DNA from 2 places in the Colwellia sp. BRX8-5 genome. Region 1 is predicted to be linked to the other one. Evidence: riboswitches for the same ligand, from Rfam matches in the RefSeq annotation. Region 1 holds a riboswitch; the other holds the start of a gene.
The links. A riboswitch is a leader RNA that binds a small molecule or an ion and turns the genes downstream of it on or off. The one in region 1 is predicted to bind lysine.

Region 1 (7,773 bases):
AACAAATAGGTAAACCTGTTTTTATATGTTGTTCGCCTAAATTAGCGATAATATCGGTACCAGAGGCATGGCAATTTCCTAACATATCAGCATAACCTGTGGCTTGGTTTATTTGTGCCATCAGTTCTGCTGAGAAGCTATTTTTCTTATCAGTAAAGTAAGTCCAATCAAATAAAACCGGCACTCCTGCCATTTCCCAGTGACCACTAGGGGTATCCTTACCAGTACTTATTTCAGCAGCGTAACCATAAGCCCCTTTCGTTGGCTTAACGGGTTCAACACAAAGCGTGCGACCTGACGCTTGTTGACAAGCCTTAACTAAGCCCAGTTTACTTAAATGAGGAAGCTTTAAAGGGCGTCCTTTAATTTCTTGAAATTTTTCAGCTAAATTTGCAAAGGTGTTGGCGTTAACATCACCAAAAGCTTCTGCATCAGGGGCATGACCTAAGCCAAAACCGTCAATGACCAAAATAATTGCTCTCGACATAATTGTTCTCATTTTATAAATTTATTTAAAGAAGGGGATAAAAAGTTAAGGCGACTTTACAGTCGCCTTAATAATGGATTCATCTCAGTTGAGTATCAATAATTAGGTAATGAGTTGATGTATCACAGGTTCAACAATAACTGGCGCTACTGAAATTTCAACCGCACTTAAGTATTGTTTAATCGCTTGAGTTGCTTGAGCGTCATCTTTGGCATGAACAATAGCAATGATGTCACCTTCAGCGACTTTCGTGCCTTTTGGCTTAATATCACTAAAGCCGACACTGTAATCTAAGCTTTGATTATGGTCGACACGACCACCACCCATTTCTACTAATGCCATACCTATAGCACGAGTATCCATAATGCCAATGTAACCAGCTTTTGAGGCGACGATGTTTTTAGTCATATTAGCTTTAGGCAGTAAACTTTCACTGTGAGTTAATAAATCAGCTGGGCCACCCATCGCGGTGATCATTTTGCCAAATATTTCAGCGGCTTTACCTGATGTTAATGCCTCTTCGGCCAACGTTGTTGCTTGTTCAATATCACGGGCTATTTTACTGGTTAATAACATTCGAGCAGCAAGGGCTATCGTGACTTCATGCAACCTTGGTTCACGATATTTTCCGGTCAAATAATCTATAGTTTCTTGTATTTCAAGCGCATTACCCACTGTGGTTCCCAGCGGTTGATTCATATCAGTGATTAATGCTTGTGTCGGTGTTCCTGCGCCATTGGCGACTGAGACAATTGAATGAGCTAATGCTTGAGCTGATTCAATATCGGCCATCATCGCGCCATTGCCTACTTTTACATCCATGACTAAAGACTCGAGGCCAGCTGCTAATTTTTTTGATAAAATAGAAGCGGTGATCAATGGGATGGATTCTACTGTGCTCGTTACGTCACGAATTGAATAAAGACGTTTGTCGGCTGGTGCTAAATCTTTGGTTTGTGAAATAATTGCTGTGCCTTGCTCTTTAACTGTTGCTTGGAACTCTGCAAGGCTAGGGCGAACATTAAAACCAGGGATGGCCTCTAATTTATCAACCGTACCACCAGTATGACCTAAACCTTGTCCTGCAATCATTGGCACATTAGCCCCACATGCCGCGACTATTGGTGCTAGCATTAAGCTTACTTTATCACCAACACCACCCGTTGAATGTTTATCTACAATGGGTTTGTTTAATTTATTATGCCAATCAACAACCGTACCCGAGTCACGCATAGCCATGGTTAGATTAACAACTTCATCGGTTGTCATGCCATTAAGCCAAATAGCCATAGCCATAGAGCCAACTTGTGCATCGGTGAAATCACCTGTTTTAAGACCGTCAACAAAGCATTGAATTTCATCTACAGTTAAAGCTTGTTTATTACGTTTTTGACGAATGATATTTTGAGGTAAGTGCATAGTGATCCCTTTAGATAATAATTGAGTTGAAAAGCATTAGGTAACAATTATGTAAACGTCCATGCTTTTTAATTTGTTAATTGGTTGCTAATAGCATAGCTATGTATTGCTTTTATTTAGTATTATAGTTGAGCCATAACTAGCTGTTTAATACATTTAATAGCCATATATTGTGTTTTCCTGACTCATGTGTCAAGATCTAATCGTGTTTTTCTGACCAATTGGTCAGATTATTATACTATGCCCGTTGTTTTACTAAAAGAGTATTGTCATGTCCCTGTTAGAAGCCTTTGGTTATGTTGCAAGTGTGCTAATTGCCTTATCGTTAATGATGTCTAATATCAAACGATTGCGTTGGATAAATTTATTTGGTGCTGCTGCCTTTAGTGTTTACGGGTACTTTATTGATGCCTACCCTGTTTTTATTTTAAACGGTTGGATAGCTTTGGTTGATGTATACTATTTAATCCGTATTTATCAAGAAAAAGATCAATTTGATTTAATTAAATTAAAATCAGTGGAATCATCTTTTTTCAACTTGTTAAAGGAACGTTACGGTAAAGATATCATTGGCTTATGTAAAAACTTTCAGTGGCAGCAACTTGATGATGCCGTGGTATTGTTATTGTTTAGGAACATGAAACCCGTAGGATTATTTGCTTATCGGGAGTTAGATGAGGACGGTAAGGTTGAAGTGCTACTCGACTATATCATTCCCGAAGACCGAGATTTTAAAGCAGCCAAATTTATGTTCTCTGCTGAAGAAAATCAACTAAGACAAGAAGGTATTAAACATTTAATCGTCGAGCCATCAGATGATGCTCATGAACTTTACTTGAGACGGGTTGGCTTTACCAAAAAGGCTGATCATTACGAATTATTAATCAATTGAGTGTACTGAAGACCGCAAGCAGATAAATACCGGGTTTAAAAGGGAAAACAATAAAATCCCGCCATCACCTTAAATGAAGTGGCGGGGTGTTCGCTATTAGCGCGTTAGTTCTTTTGTGAATTTTCTAAATCTTTAATCTGCACGGCTATTTTTTCTGCTTCAGCAGTGATCATCGAATATGACTTTATATCTCCATTTCTTTGCGAAAACATCGCTTGTTCAAGCTTAGCTTCATAGAGTTTATTTAATCTTTTTATCGGGTCTTTTTTAAATATCCCAAACATTTTATTTACCATTGAGTTGGTTACTGTTAGTTATACGTATACAAATCGATTTTAGTTTTTATTATTTACATTTTAATTAAAAACTTATTGTATCGTGCTACGTGTTGCAAAAATTTATTCTCATTATAAGAGGGAAAAATGGAAAAAAATAAATTCAGCTCAGAATGGTCCTTACTCCAAAATCAGTTTGACAGCTATGAGAAACATTCGCTTTATATAAAACTTATTGCCGTTATCGTTTTACTAATAGCCATTATATCGAATGTAATCACGATTCCTATCTTTTTAATCTTAGTCGTTTTATGGCTTCAAGATGCTGTTTGGAAGACATTTCAATCACGTATTGAGACACGGCTTTTACAGCTGGAAAAATATATTTCAGCCGACAGTAGTGAAAATGTATGTCAATTTAACTCTGAATATCATAAAGTTAGCTTATCAGGTCTTACCTTAATTAAAGAATATGCCTGTCAATCAATTAGGCCTACTGTTGCATTTCCTCATGTAGTATTGATATTCATCTTATGGGTTCAGCATGTGTTGTAGTGGGTTAGCTTATATTGATAAATCACTTATGACTTTAGATAACTATTGTTTTATTCGCGCGAATATCGCGTTATTTTTTGGATAATTATTATGAACTTAGACAAATCGACTAAACGTATTGATAAAAGAGTTAAGAAAGGATTTCAAGGCTACCCACAAATTTCATTAGCTTATTTTGGTCAGTCAGCTGATTGTGCTACTGAAGTTGTGGTTGGTTTTATTGCCGCTGAAGGTGATGCTCCACAAGAGCAAAAATTTACCAGTAAAGGTGATGCGAGAAAAGATGAAACTATTCAAACAACACTATTAAAAGTTATTGAACGTGCTGATGCAAAAACAGTGGTAGAAGTTGCGGGTGTTACCCTTATTAAATAATGTTGCTGGCTAATTACTGTCTGTTAATAGGTCAGTGAATATTGAGTTTAAAAATTAAAGATGACCATAATTTATAGATTTTCTGACGACCATATAAAGCAAGTTCACCAGCTTTATAAAAGTGTATGGTGGGGTAAAGAACGCTCACTCGAAGACACTCAAAATTGTATTCGTGGTTCTCAAATTTGTATTGGTATTCTCGATGTAGACAATGAGCTCATTGGTTTTACGCGAATTCTAAGCGACTTTATCTATAAAGCAATAATCTTTGATGTGATTGTAAGCGCCTCTCATCGCGGTAATGGTATCGGTCAGCAATTGATGAGCCTGGTTAAAAACCATGATAAATTAATCAAAGTAAAACATTTTGAATTATATTGCTTACCTGAACTGGAGAGCTTTTATAAAAATCTTGGTTTTTCAACGGATGTCGGTGGTATAAAATTAATGCGCTGCAGCAACCGTTAATTTTTATATAAAAGCCTAGCCATGCTTTAGTTGAACTATGGGTAATACTATTAAGCTATTATTTCTAAAAAAGATCGACTTAGCCTGTTGATTTATTATTACAGATAGGATTTAATCCACATGTCGGTTATTAGAATAAATACTCAAATTGTATGTTTTTAATAATCAACCAGAAGAGGAGCAGTAGCTAGGTAGATAACACGAAGAACCACCATTCTTTTGACTGTTATTGAGGGAGACTATTGCCGAGAGTAATTAGCGAGTGGCGTTATTTATTCGGTTACTAGGGCTGAATCCCTAGGATTGTCACCTCTAGTTAGTATGTTAAGTGCTAATTAGATTATGGTGGAGAGCTTCTGGCTGAAAAGTTTAGTTTATCTTACCAAGAACACTTCTTAATTCAGCCATGCTCTTCCTTGAAGTTTATAAAGTTACCCTATAATTATTACTGGGGGCTTAATTAGGGAGACCTTAGATGTCATTATTACCTTTTACTGTTGCAAAATTTGGCGGCACAAGTCTAGCTGATCATCAAGCGATGTTACGATGCGCTCAGATCATTAAAAACGATGCAAGTAACAAAGTTGTTGTCGTATCTGCAAGTTCAGGCGTTACTAATTTACTGGTTCGTTTAAGTCAAAAAGATGTATCTCAGCATGAACAATTAACAATCATTAGCAGTATTCGCGCTATCCAATTTAATATTACCCAACATTTAGCTGAAGAAACACAGCTAAACTTTCAAATTGATCAACTGCTAAATGAGTTAAGCGAGTTCTCTAACGCGCAATCACTTAATTATTGCCCACGCATAGCCGATGCAATTTTGTCATTTGGTGAACAAATGAGTTCATGTATCTTTGCACAAGTCCTTAAATCTGTTGGTGTTAATGGCGAAATGTTTGATGTTCGCCAAGTTATGAAAACCAACGCATTATACGGTAAAGCCGTTGTTAACCTTGAGATGCTCGCTAATAACGCACAGCAATTTCTTATGCCTTTGCTGGTTGATAAAGTTATCGTTACCCAAGGTTTCATTGGTCAAGACGAGGACGGTCATACGACAACCCTAGGCCGTGGTGGATCTGATTACAGTGCGGCACTTTTAGCCGAAGCGTTACATGCCGATAATCTTTCTATTTGGACTGATGTTGTCGGTATTTTTACCACAGACCCACGTATTACCGAGCATGCCCGTGCTATTAAAGAAATCAGTTTTGGCGAAGCGGCTGAAATGGCGACCTTTGGCGCAAAAATTCTTCATCCGGCAACACTCATTCCTGCGATGAGAAAGAATATTCCGGTTTTTGTTGGTTCAAGTAAGGAACCAGAGAAGGGGGGTACACGCATTCAACAGTTTGTTGAATCGAGCCCAATATACCGCTCAATAGCCTTACGTAGAGAGCAAACATTAGTAACGGTAAAGAGTCCTGCTATGCTACATGCTAGTGGTTTTCTTGCACAAGTCTTTGGTATTTTAGCCAAACATGAACTGAGTGTTGATTTAATTACCACCAGTGAAATCAGTATTGCGCTAACCTTTGATAATCCAACGGGGTCGACGCAAGCGCTTTTAAATTCAACCGTTGTTGAAGAATTAGAACAGCTTTGTGAAGTCACCGTAGAGCACGGTTTATCGTTAATAGCGGTTATAGGAAATAAAATGCATCGCAGTAATGGCGTTGGTACCAGTATTTTTGAAACTATATCAGGGATAAACGTGCGGATGATTTGTCATGGCGCCAGTGAACATAACTTATGTTTCTTAGTCGACGAGAAACAAGCAAATGAAACCGTTGAAAAGCTACACAATGCCTTATTTTCATAAGCTTTAAGCGTAATATTTCTTTGGTCAGTACAGAAAAAAGATAAAACACCTTGCCGTGTTTTATCTTTTATTTATCAAGATTCGTAACTTAACGGATCGGTAACATTATTATCACTGAAAGCTTCTAAACGCTCTTGGCAGGCACCACATTTTCCACAGGCTTTTTCACGGCCGTTATAACACGTCCAAGTATTATCATAGCTTAAGCCCATTTTTAATCCATCGGTTAAAATATCACTTTTAGTAACCGTTAAATAAGGGCTAAATATTTCTACTGACTCGTAGTTAGCTATTTTACACACCTCATTCATTTTCATTACAAATTCGGGACGACAATCAGGATATATTGCATGGTCTCCTGAATGTGCGCCGTAATAAACTTGGCTAGCCCCCACTGAAACGGCATAACCGACCGCAAGTGATAACAAAATCATGTTACGGTTAGGTACAACCGTTGATTTCATACTTTCAGCTTCGTAATGACCTTCAGGAATATCAATATTGTCGGTTAATGAAGAACCAGCAAGTAATTGATTAATAGATGATATATCGATAATTTTATGGTTTACATCAAGTGATTGACAAACCGTACTGGCAAATTCAATTTCTTTGACATGACGCTGTCCGTAATCAAAGGTTAATGCGAACACTTCTTTGCCATCATGCAAGGCGCGATTAAGAACAGTGAATGAGTCCATGCCACCAGAATAAATAACAACAACTTTGTTTGTCATTTCTAAAGTCTCTTAGGGTATAATTAATATCGCGCATTTTACTTCAATTTACACCAGCAATAAACAGGCAAAAACCCCGATGACCGTAAAATACAAAATTAATGAATTATTTGAAACTATTCAAGGAGAGGGCGCTTTTACCGGTCAACCTTCAATTTTTATCCGTTTACAAGGTTGCCCCGTTGCTTGCTCGTGGTGTGATACTAAGCATACTTGGGCAATAAACCTTGAAGATGAAGTAACACCGAATGCTATGTTAACAAAAGAAGCTGAATCTCAAACGTGGTCAGCGCTTACGGTTAAAGATATTTTAGCGATGATAACGGCAGAAGGTTATCAAGCCAAACACATTGTTATCACAGGCGGTGAGCCAGCGATGGTTGATTTACTCCCTCTGTGCCAAGTACTTGAAACCAATGGTTTTAGTTGTCAATTAGAAACATCGGGTACTTTTGAAATACAGGTGACGGATAAGTGCTGGGTGACTGTTTCACCCAAAGTAAACATGAAGGGTGGCTACAAAATATTAAACTCAGCGATGTTACGTGCCAATGAAATTAAACATCCAGTGGCGACTGAGCAGCATATAGACGACTTAAAAGCGTTATTAGCCGAACATAATATTGTTAACACCCAAGTTTATTTGCAACCGATTAGCCAAAAAGAACGGGCAACAGCGTTAGCAATAAAAAGCTGTATTGAAAATAATTGGCGTTTATCCGTTCAAGTACATAAATATT
Region 2 (7,773 bases), on a different contig from region 1:
TGGCAATTAATTCTGCAGCGCGCTTCAAGTTACGGTAAATAATTGCGGTATTTTCTTCACCTTCAACAAGAAACTTTTTCAATTGACTTGATTTTAAGGTTTTATCATCAAAAGCTTTTTTTATTTCTAATAAGCGATCCGATAATAATGTTGAAGCTGTAACGCCTAAACCTATCGGTGTATTTACTTCATGAGCAACACCGGCAACCATATCGCCTAACGAAGCCATTTTCTCACTTTCAACAAGTTGCCCTTGAAACTGATGCAATTTTTCTAATGTTGAAAGTAATTCATTATTGGAATCCTTCAAGGCTTGGGTACGTTTATTGACTTTATTTTCAAGATCTTTGTTTTGCTGATAAGTGAGTTGCTTGGCATCGGAGAGTTTAGCAAGTTGTGTTTCAGCTCTATTGAGTACGATGTTTATGTTGCGCGCTAGAATATCGAGCTCTTTAAAAGGCATTTGTTCAATGCGTAAATTGAACTGTTTATGTTTCGAAATATCTTGTACTTTATTTGCCATATCTGACATAGGAATGGTAATAAAGCGGTTGAGTATTATTGTTATTAAAAGCGTCACTAAAATAAGCATGAAAATAATGACGCTATAACGCAAGAACATGTTGTTTGTTATACGTTTAATATAGTCAGTACCAACTTGTATATAAACGTAGCCAACTTTTTTATCTTGCTGGGTAATGGGTACCATAAGCTCTATAATATAAGTACTTATCTTTACCGAAGATAACTCCATTATTCTATCTGTTTTTTCAAGTATAGGTGAGCTCATACTTTTATTATAGTTCGCAAAAAACACTATGCCTTCAGGCTCAGGGGATACTTTATAAATATGAACGTGATTAATATAAGGGACAGATTTAAGCATGGATAAATAATGATCAGTTAACAGCGTTTTATCATTAACAAGATTGGTGCTGCTGGCATTAGCGATAAGCTCGGCCCAATATTTTGTATTAGTCGCTGCGTCTTCTTTTGTATCTTCAATAAATGAATTAGCGATGATAAAAGAAGAAAGAGTAACAAACAATACAATGAAACCGATGATCATAATCATCAGTTTTTTCTTTAATGAGTGAATGCGTTTCATTTTTTCCATATATTTATAGTAACTTAAATTTTATATTGAGCAATTAAATTGAACAATGATAAAGAGAAAAGCCCTTTTGCTTAGCTAAAACTTGTGTTCTTCCAATCGCCTCTTCCATGATGGGTTGATAACGGAGAAAACTATTTGCCACCACAGTGACTTGTCCTTTCGGTTTTAAATGGGGTTTTATTTTTGAAAGGAATGTCTCTGTTGCTTGATAATTGGTTTTAAGGCCCTGATGAAAGGGTGGATTTGAAATAACGTAATCGTACTTACCTTTTACATCTGACAAGCTATCTGATGGAAAAACGTGACCAGTTAAATTATTTAATTTCAATGTTGCTTGCGCTGAATATAATGCTAAGGCACTGACATCAAGTAAGTGTAACTTAATCTCAGGAAAAACTTTACCCAAGTAACTGGCTATGACTCCGGCACCACAGCCAAAATCGAGTAGCTCGCCGGTAATTTTCTTTGGTAAATTTTCCAACAATACCTGAGTGCCAATGTCGAGGCCGTTTTGACTGAATACACCAGGCAAGGCAACCACATCTACACTTGTGTCTTTAATCATAAAAGAATATGGCTTTAGCCAGTTGTCTAAGATAAAAGACTCTTGCGTCGCAAGTATATTGCTTGCGAATAATAAGCAATGGCGAGCAGCATCAATTTTTGCACAATCGCCAAGCTGTTGTTCGGTCAACTTTGCTAATGACTTAATACCGCTTTTATTCTCACCGACAACCAAAACTAAACATTCATTTGCTATCGAGTCTTTTATCATCGCGAGCATAAAAGTTAACTCGGCCTTACTTTTAGGAAACTGAATAATCACTAAGTCGTGGGCAGTCTTACTTTGATAATAGACATTAAATACCGCAGTCATTTGAGTGAGGTCTAATCGTTTGGCTTGTAAATGTGATTGATAATTCGTGTTATAACATGTCATCACTGCTTGAGGGTGAAGTGCATGGTATTCTTCAAAAAAATCGTCAATAGGTAAGTTGATAAATAATGGCGCTTTTGCTTTTAGTAAATCGGGATTACGCAGCAATAATTGATTGATGTTATCTAACAAAGTTATTCTCAAATAATTGGGTTATGGCATTCATAAATATATAACTTATACCCTAAATTAATTAACGGTATTTTATACGCTTAACGAAAAGATATGTTTATAATAGCCGCTATTCTACGTGAATATTATTATCATGTCAGAAAGGCGAATAATAAATTTGCAAATCACCATATAAAATTCAGGGAGTGGGTTATTTTTACTAAATTTTTTACTTGGTTTAAAGTGAAACTAATACGCAGTGATAAGCGTGCATGGTTATTAAAATTTCGCTATTTTACCGTCCCTAACTGGTTTAGAAAAACACCTGTCGCTGAAGTTTACTTAGCACTTAATGACCCTTATAGCTTTATGCTGATTCAAGTGTTACCAGAGCTAGAGCAACGTTTCAATATTCAATTTAAATTGTTCTTAGTCTATGAAAGTGTTCCAGGGGTAACTATCGATCCCAAATTAATGCGCACTTGGGCAATAAAAGATGCCAACTTTATTGCTGATCAATATCAATTGAAAAAAATAACGCAACGACCGACTCAAGAATCACTCTTTACTGGTCAGCAAATGTGGCAGTTGCGACCTAAAACACTCGATAATGCTTGGCAACTCTTTCAACAGACTTGGTCGAATGATTTTGATTACTACTATCATGCTTCTACACCGGTAATAAATTATCAAATTAAAAATTTAATACGTTTAGTTAAACAAGGGCATTACTTACCTTCGTCTATTTTTATTGCGGGGCAATGGTTTGTTGGTATTGATAGGCTTGAGCATCTAGAAAAACGTTTGGCTGACTTTGGTTTAGCAAAAGATGACAGTGTTGCTGTTTATCAAAAAAATAAATTAGTCTTTGCTGAGCAACAAGTGAAAGATAATGCAGCTGACATCGCTGACATCGCTGACACGAAAATATTAGAAGCCTTTATTTCATTACGAAGCCCTTATTCTTACATTGGTTTATTACAAGCAGAAAAGTTAAGTCAGCATTATCAGATCCCTTTAAAGATAAAGCCGTTATTACCTTTGATTATGCGGGGGTTAACCACGACAGAAAATAAAGAACGTTATGCTGTTTTTGATGCCAGTCGTGAAGCTAAAAAACTTAATATTCCTTTTACCGGTATTGCAGATCCTTTAGGGCAAGGTATTTTTAATGCTTTTCAAATTTTTTCGTATGCAGAACAACAAAATAAAGAACTCGATTTTATTAAGTCTGCGTTTAAGGCCATTTATGTTGACGGTTTAGACTTATCAAATAAATCGGTAATCGAATCTTTATGTCAGCAGCATAAAATCAATTATCTACAAGCGTTAGAATATAATAATGAACATGACTGGCAACAATGGTCTGATACCAACCAAAGTACTTTAGATGGCATGGGGTTATGGGGAGCGCCTTGTTTTCGATTTCAAAATGTTATTTGTTGGGGGCAAGACCGCTTGGCACAAATTGAACAAGCGATCATTGTTTCATAAGATATAATATATCCGTATTATCTTCATTTAGAGCACTATTGACTCAACATTAGAATAAATGTTCTAATGTTGTTGTCCTGAATTCAATAAAGTTTTGTTTTTTCAAACAAGCGAAACTTATGATAAAGGGCCAGAAGAGGAGCATTAACCAGGTAGTTATCATAAAGAGATCAAGCTCTAATGATTGGTAACGAGGGGGATTAATGCCGAGGTAAGTAATTTTTTGATAATTTACTTATCGGTTGTTTGGGTTGAATCCTAACAATTGTCACCAACTTGGTGGGGAGCTTCTGGCCTTTGTAAAGCCTAATGCTCTTCACATAAGTGATTGTTATCTTGGTTATTACAAACGCCTAAAAGTTCTCCGAACGAACAGAGTTCGAGAGAAATGAATCAAATAAAACTATCAAAAAAAATTAGCTTAACAGCTAACCCAACGCTTCATCATACTATTTTATGGACCGCATTAATTACGCCATTACTTGATGATGGTCAAATCGATTTTCCAAGCCTCAAACAATTAGCTATTAGTCAGTCTGACGCCGGTAATGGTATTGTCTTGCTAGGTAGTACAGGAGAGGGCCTGGCCTTAACATCGCAAGAGCAAGTTAAGATTGTTGAATTCGTTTGCCAATTATCACTAAGCGCACCTTTAATGGTTGCTGTTGGCGGTTATCAGTTAACCGAGCAAATTAATTGGATAACAGCTTGTAATAAATTACCTATTTCAGCCTACTTACTTGGTAGTCCCATTTACGCAAAGCCGGGTGTGATAGGTCAAACGCAATGGTTTAGTGCTTTACTTGATGCCGCCAACTTCCCCTGTATGTTATATAACGTCCCCTCTCGTAGCGGTGTTTCTATTGCTATTGAAACTTTACAGGCGGTGCAAAATCATCAGCATTGTTGGGCGTTAAAAGAAGCCAGTGGCGATTTAAATCAGGTACTCGCCTATCGCCAGTATTGTCCAGATATAGCCCTATATAGTGGTGAAGACGCCATGATGCCTTACTTAGCACAAGCAGGTGTAAAAGGGTTAGTTTCGGTTTGTAGTAATGTCTGGCCGGCAGCGACTCATCAATACGTCGAGCTATCACTAGCTGGTGAGACTCAAGGTTTATTTCCACTTTGGCAAAATGCGGTCGATGAGCTTTTTCAGGTGGCAAGTCCCATACCCGTAAAAGTATTAATGCACCAAAATAAAATGATCAACACTCCCTTTTTACGTGCGCCGTTAACCCATTTAGAACTTAACGACTGCAACTCGCTGTTAGCATCAGATAAATTAATTAATCAATGGCTTGAAACTCAAGCTAAGTGATCCCTTTAAGTATTAACATGAGAATTTAAAATGAATTGGCAAGAAACATTAACACAATTAGAAGCAGGTACTGTTCGTGCGGCAAATCAAGATGAAGCAGGAAATTGGCAGGCCAATGTAGCCGTAAAAGAAGCTATATTATCAGCATTTAAAGCGGGCGAAAACATTGCTTTTGATGGCATTTATAAGGGGTTTGTCGATAAACATAATTTACCTGCGCGTGAGTTTACCGCTGACGATAAAGTGCGATTAGTACCGGGTGGTTCTTCAGTTCGCCGTGGTGCGCATGTTGCTCCTGGTGTCATTATTATGCCACCCGCTTACATTAATGTTGGGGCTTTTGTTGATACAGGTACTATGATTGATAGCCATGCATTAATTGGCTCGTGCGCCCAAATAGGTAAAAATGTTCATGTTTCTGCCGCTGTTCAAATTGGTGGTGTTTTAGAACCGGTTGGTGCAAGCCCTGTTATTATCGAAGATGGTGCCTTTCTAAGTGCTGGTGTGGTCATTGTCGAAGGTATTGTTGTTAAAAAAGGGGCTGTTTTAGCGCCAGGTGTCTCACTTTCAGCGTCAGTGCCTGTTTACGATTGTGTGAATGAAGTGATGCTTGAAAAAGGTGCTGATATTCCTGAACGTGCTGTAGTGGTGCCAGGAACACGTCCGGTTTCAGGGGCGTGGGCGAAAACGCACGGTTTAAATATGGCTTGTGCATTAATCGTTAAATATCGCGATGAAAAAAGTAATGCCTCGTTAGAGCTCGAGTCTATTTTACGTTAAGCCCTCTAAGGTAAAGCAGGAATATCATGTCTGAGTTAGTAAATACTACCTATTGTTTTGATTCTCCTTCGGCGCTTGAATTAAGCGCTGAGTTAACAAAGCAACAACCTGAAAGTAGCCAGCAAGAAGGTTACTTTGTTTATCATCTTGATGCGCTTAAAGCCCATTTAGCCGAACTACAACGCCAAGACGTCATTAAGTTATGGTTTGCGGTAAAAGCGAACCCGTTATCTAACATCATTAAAACCTTAGACGATGCGGGTTTTAATTTTGATGTGGCGAGCAGTGGCGAATTAAATCAAGTCTTAAAGCAAGGTATTACACCCGAACGTATCTTAAATACCGGTCCGGCAAAATCAAAAGCACAAATAACGTCGTTCATTAAACAAGGGGTTAATATTTTTGTTGCTGAAAGTTTGAATCAATTAACTTGGTTAAATGAAGCAGCTATTGAGCATGATGTTAAGCCAAGAGTGCTGTTGCGGGTTCAGTTGCAATGGCCAGAGGGTGAAAAAAACCCTTTAGGGGGAAATTGCCTAACACCATTTGGTTTGTCGATAGAGCAGTGGCAAAGCATTAAAGTCGTTAACTTTCCTGGTATTGAGTTGTGTGGTTTACATATTTTTCAATGGGGCAATATGCTCAGTAATGAAAAAATGTTCTCGCTGTGGTCACAAATGGTTGCACCATTAAAAGGTTTAGCTGATGACATAGGTATGCCATTAAAAATCTTAGATTTAGGTGGCGGTTTAGGTATTGATTATTTACAGCAAGGCAAAACACTTTCTTGGCAGAAAATTATTGCTGATCTGGCGATCATAAAGCAGCAGGCAGGTGCCGAAGAGTTATGGTTAGAATTGGGCCGTTTTGCGGTTGCTGAGTGTGGTTATTATGTGGTCCCCGTTGTTGATAGAAAAATGAATTATGGTCAAGAGCAGTTAGTCTTAGCCGCAGGTATTAATCATTTGTTAAGACCGGCGATAACCGAACAGCCTTTTCCTGTCAATTTACTACGAGAGTCTACACGCGAAAAACAGTTGTTTGATATTCATGGTCCGCTATGTACCAGTATGGACAAATTGGGTAAGTTGCCTTTGCCTGATGACGTATCTGTTGGCGATCAACTGGTATTTGGCTATTGCGGTGCTTACGGTTTTACTGAAAGTATGCCATTTTTTCTTTGTCACCATATCGCTGCTGAATACGTGTTTAGTCAAGGGACGTTGGTTGAAGTCAGAGCAGCACAACCAGCGGATTGGTATTTAAGATAGCGATAAATACTTCAGCTTAATGTTTAAGATAAAGTGAACAAAATGAATGAAATAAAAAAAGAAGTTATGCATGTTGGTGAAATGGCGAGCGGCGCAGCACTTACCGTTCCTGTTTATCGTATAAAAGGACGTACTGATGCACCCAGTGTTTATATTCAAGCGAATATGCATGGCGCTGAAGTGCAAGGTAATGCGGTTATTTTTCAACTATTAGAATTATTGAAAAACACAAAAATAAATGGCGATATTACCTTAGTACCTTATGCCAACCCTGTGGGGTGTAATCATAAAAATGGTGAATATACCCTTGGCAGATTTGATCCTATCACCGGAGTGAATTGGAATCGGATGTATCACTTTGATGAAAGCATCATCAAGCCGTTTGTTCGTGAATGTATTGGCAAAAAAAATCAAGTTATTGAAGCCAATTTTAAAAAGCTAATGATTGAAAGTATTGAAGAAAAACTTAACCATAATATTTATGGGCTAACGACCGGACAACGCATTGCTTATCAATTACAGCGCTTGGCTCATCAAGCTGACTACGTTTTAGACTTACATACCGGGCCTATTTCAAGTAAACATTTATACTGCCCTGAATATGCGCAAGAAAGCGCTCAGTACTTTGATATTCCACATACATTATTAATTCCTAATGACTTTGATGGTGCCTTAGATGAAGCAACCTTCTGCCCTTGGTGGTCATTACAAGACGCTTTTGCTGAATTAGGTATCGAGTTTT

Region 2: another riboswitch for lysine. It lies ahead of dapA (4-hydroxy-tetrahydrodipicolinate synthase); the one in region 1 lies ahead of lysC (lysine-sensitive aspartokinase 3).

The regions. Positions count from the first base shown of each region.
Region 1 covers NZ_JACGVR010000014.1:85,334-93,106, forward strand. The annotation lists gene H4J62_RS11280 (phosphopentomutase) at 1-487, opposite strand, end outside; gene deoA (thymidine phosphorylase) at 590-1,906, opposite strand; gene H4J62_RS11290 (hypothetical protein) at 2,178-2,798, shown strand; gene H4J62_RS11295 (DUF6435 family protein) at 2,903-3,082, opposite strand; gene H4J62_RS11300 (hypothetical protein) at 3,221-3,628, shown strand; gene H4J62_RS11305 (hypothetical protein) at 3,719-4,003, shown strand; gene H4J62_RS11310 (GNAT family N-acetyltransferase) at 4,064-4,471, shown strand; lysine riboswitch at 4,637-4,835, shown strand; gene lysC (lysine-sensitive aspartokinase 3) at 4,947-6,299, shown strand; gene queC (7-cyano-7-deazaguanine synthase QueC) at 6,374-7,033, opposite strand; gene queE (7-carboxy-7-deazaguanine synthase QueE) at 7,113-7,773, shown strand, end outside.
Region 2 covers NZ_JACGVR010000002.1:99,057-106,829, reverse strand. The annotation lists gene H4J62_RS02010 (sensor histidine kinase) at 1-1,108, opposite strand, end outside; gene H4J62_RS02005 (methyltransferase) at 1,152-2,186, opposite strand; gene H4J62_RS02000 (DsbA family protein) at 2,409-3,659, shown strand; lysine riboswitch at 3,786-3,957, shown strand; gene dapA (4-hydroxy-tetrahydrodipicolinate synthase) at 4,048-4,980, shown strand; gene H4J62_RS01990 (2,3,4,5-tetrahydropyridine-2,6-dicarboxylate N-succinyltransferase) at 5,011-5,760, shown strand; gene H4J62_RS01985 (PLP-dependent decarboxylase) at 5,787-7,031, shown strand; gene H4J62_RS01980 (succinylglutamate desuccinylase/aspartoacylase family protein) at 7,065-7,773, shown strand, end outside.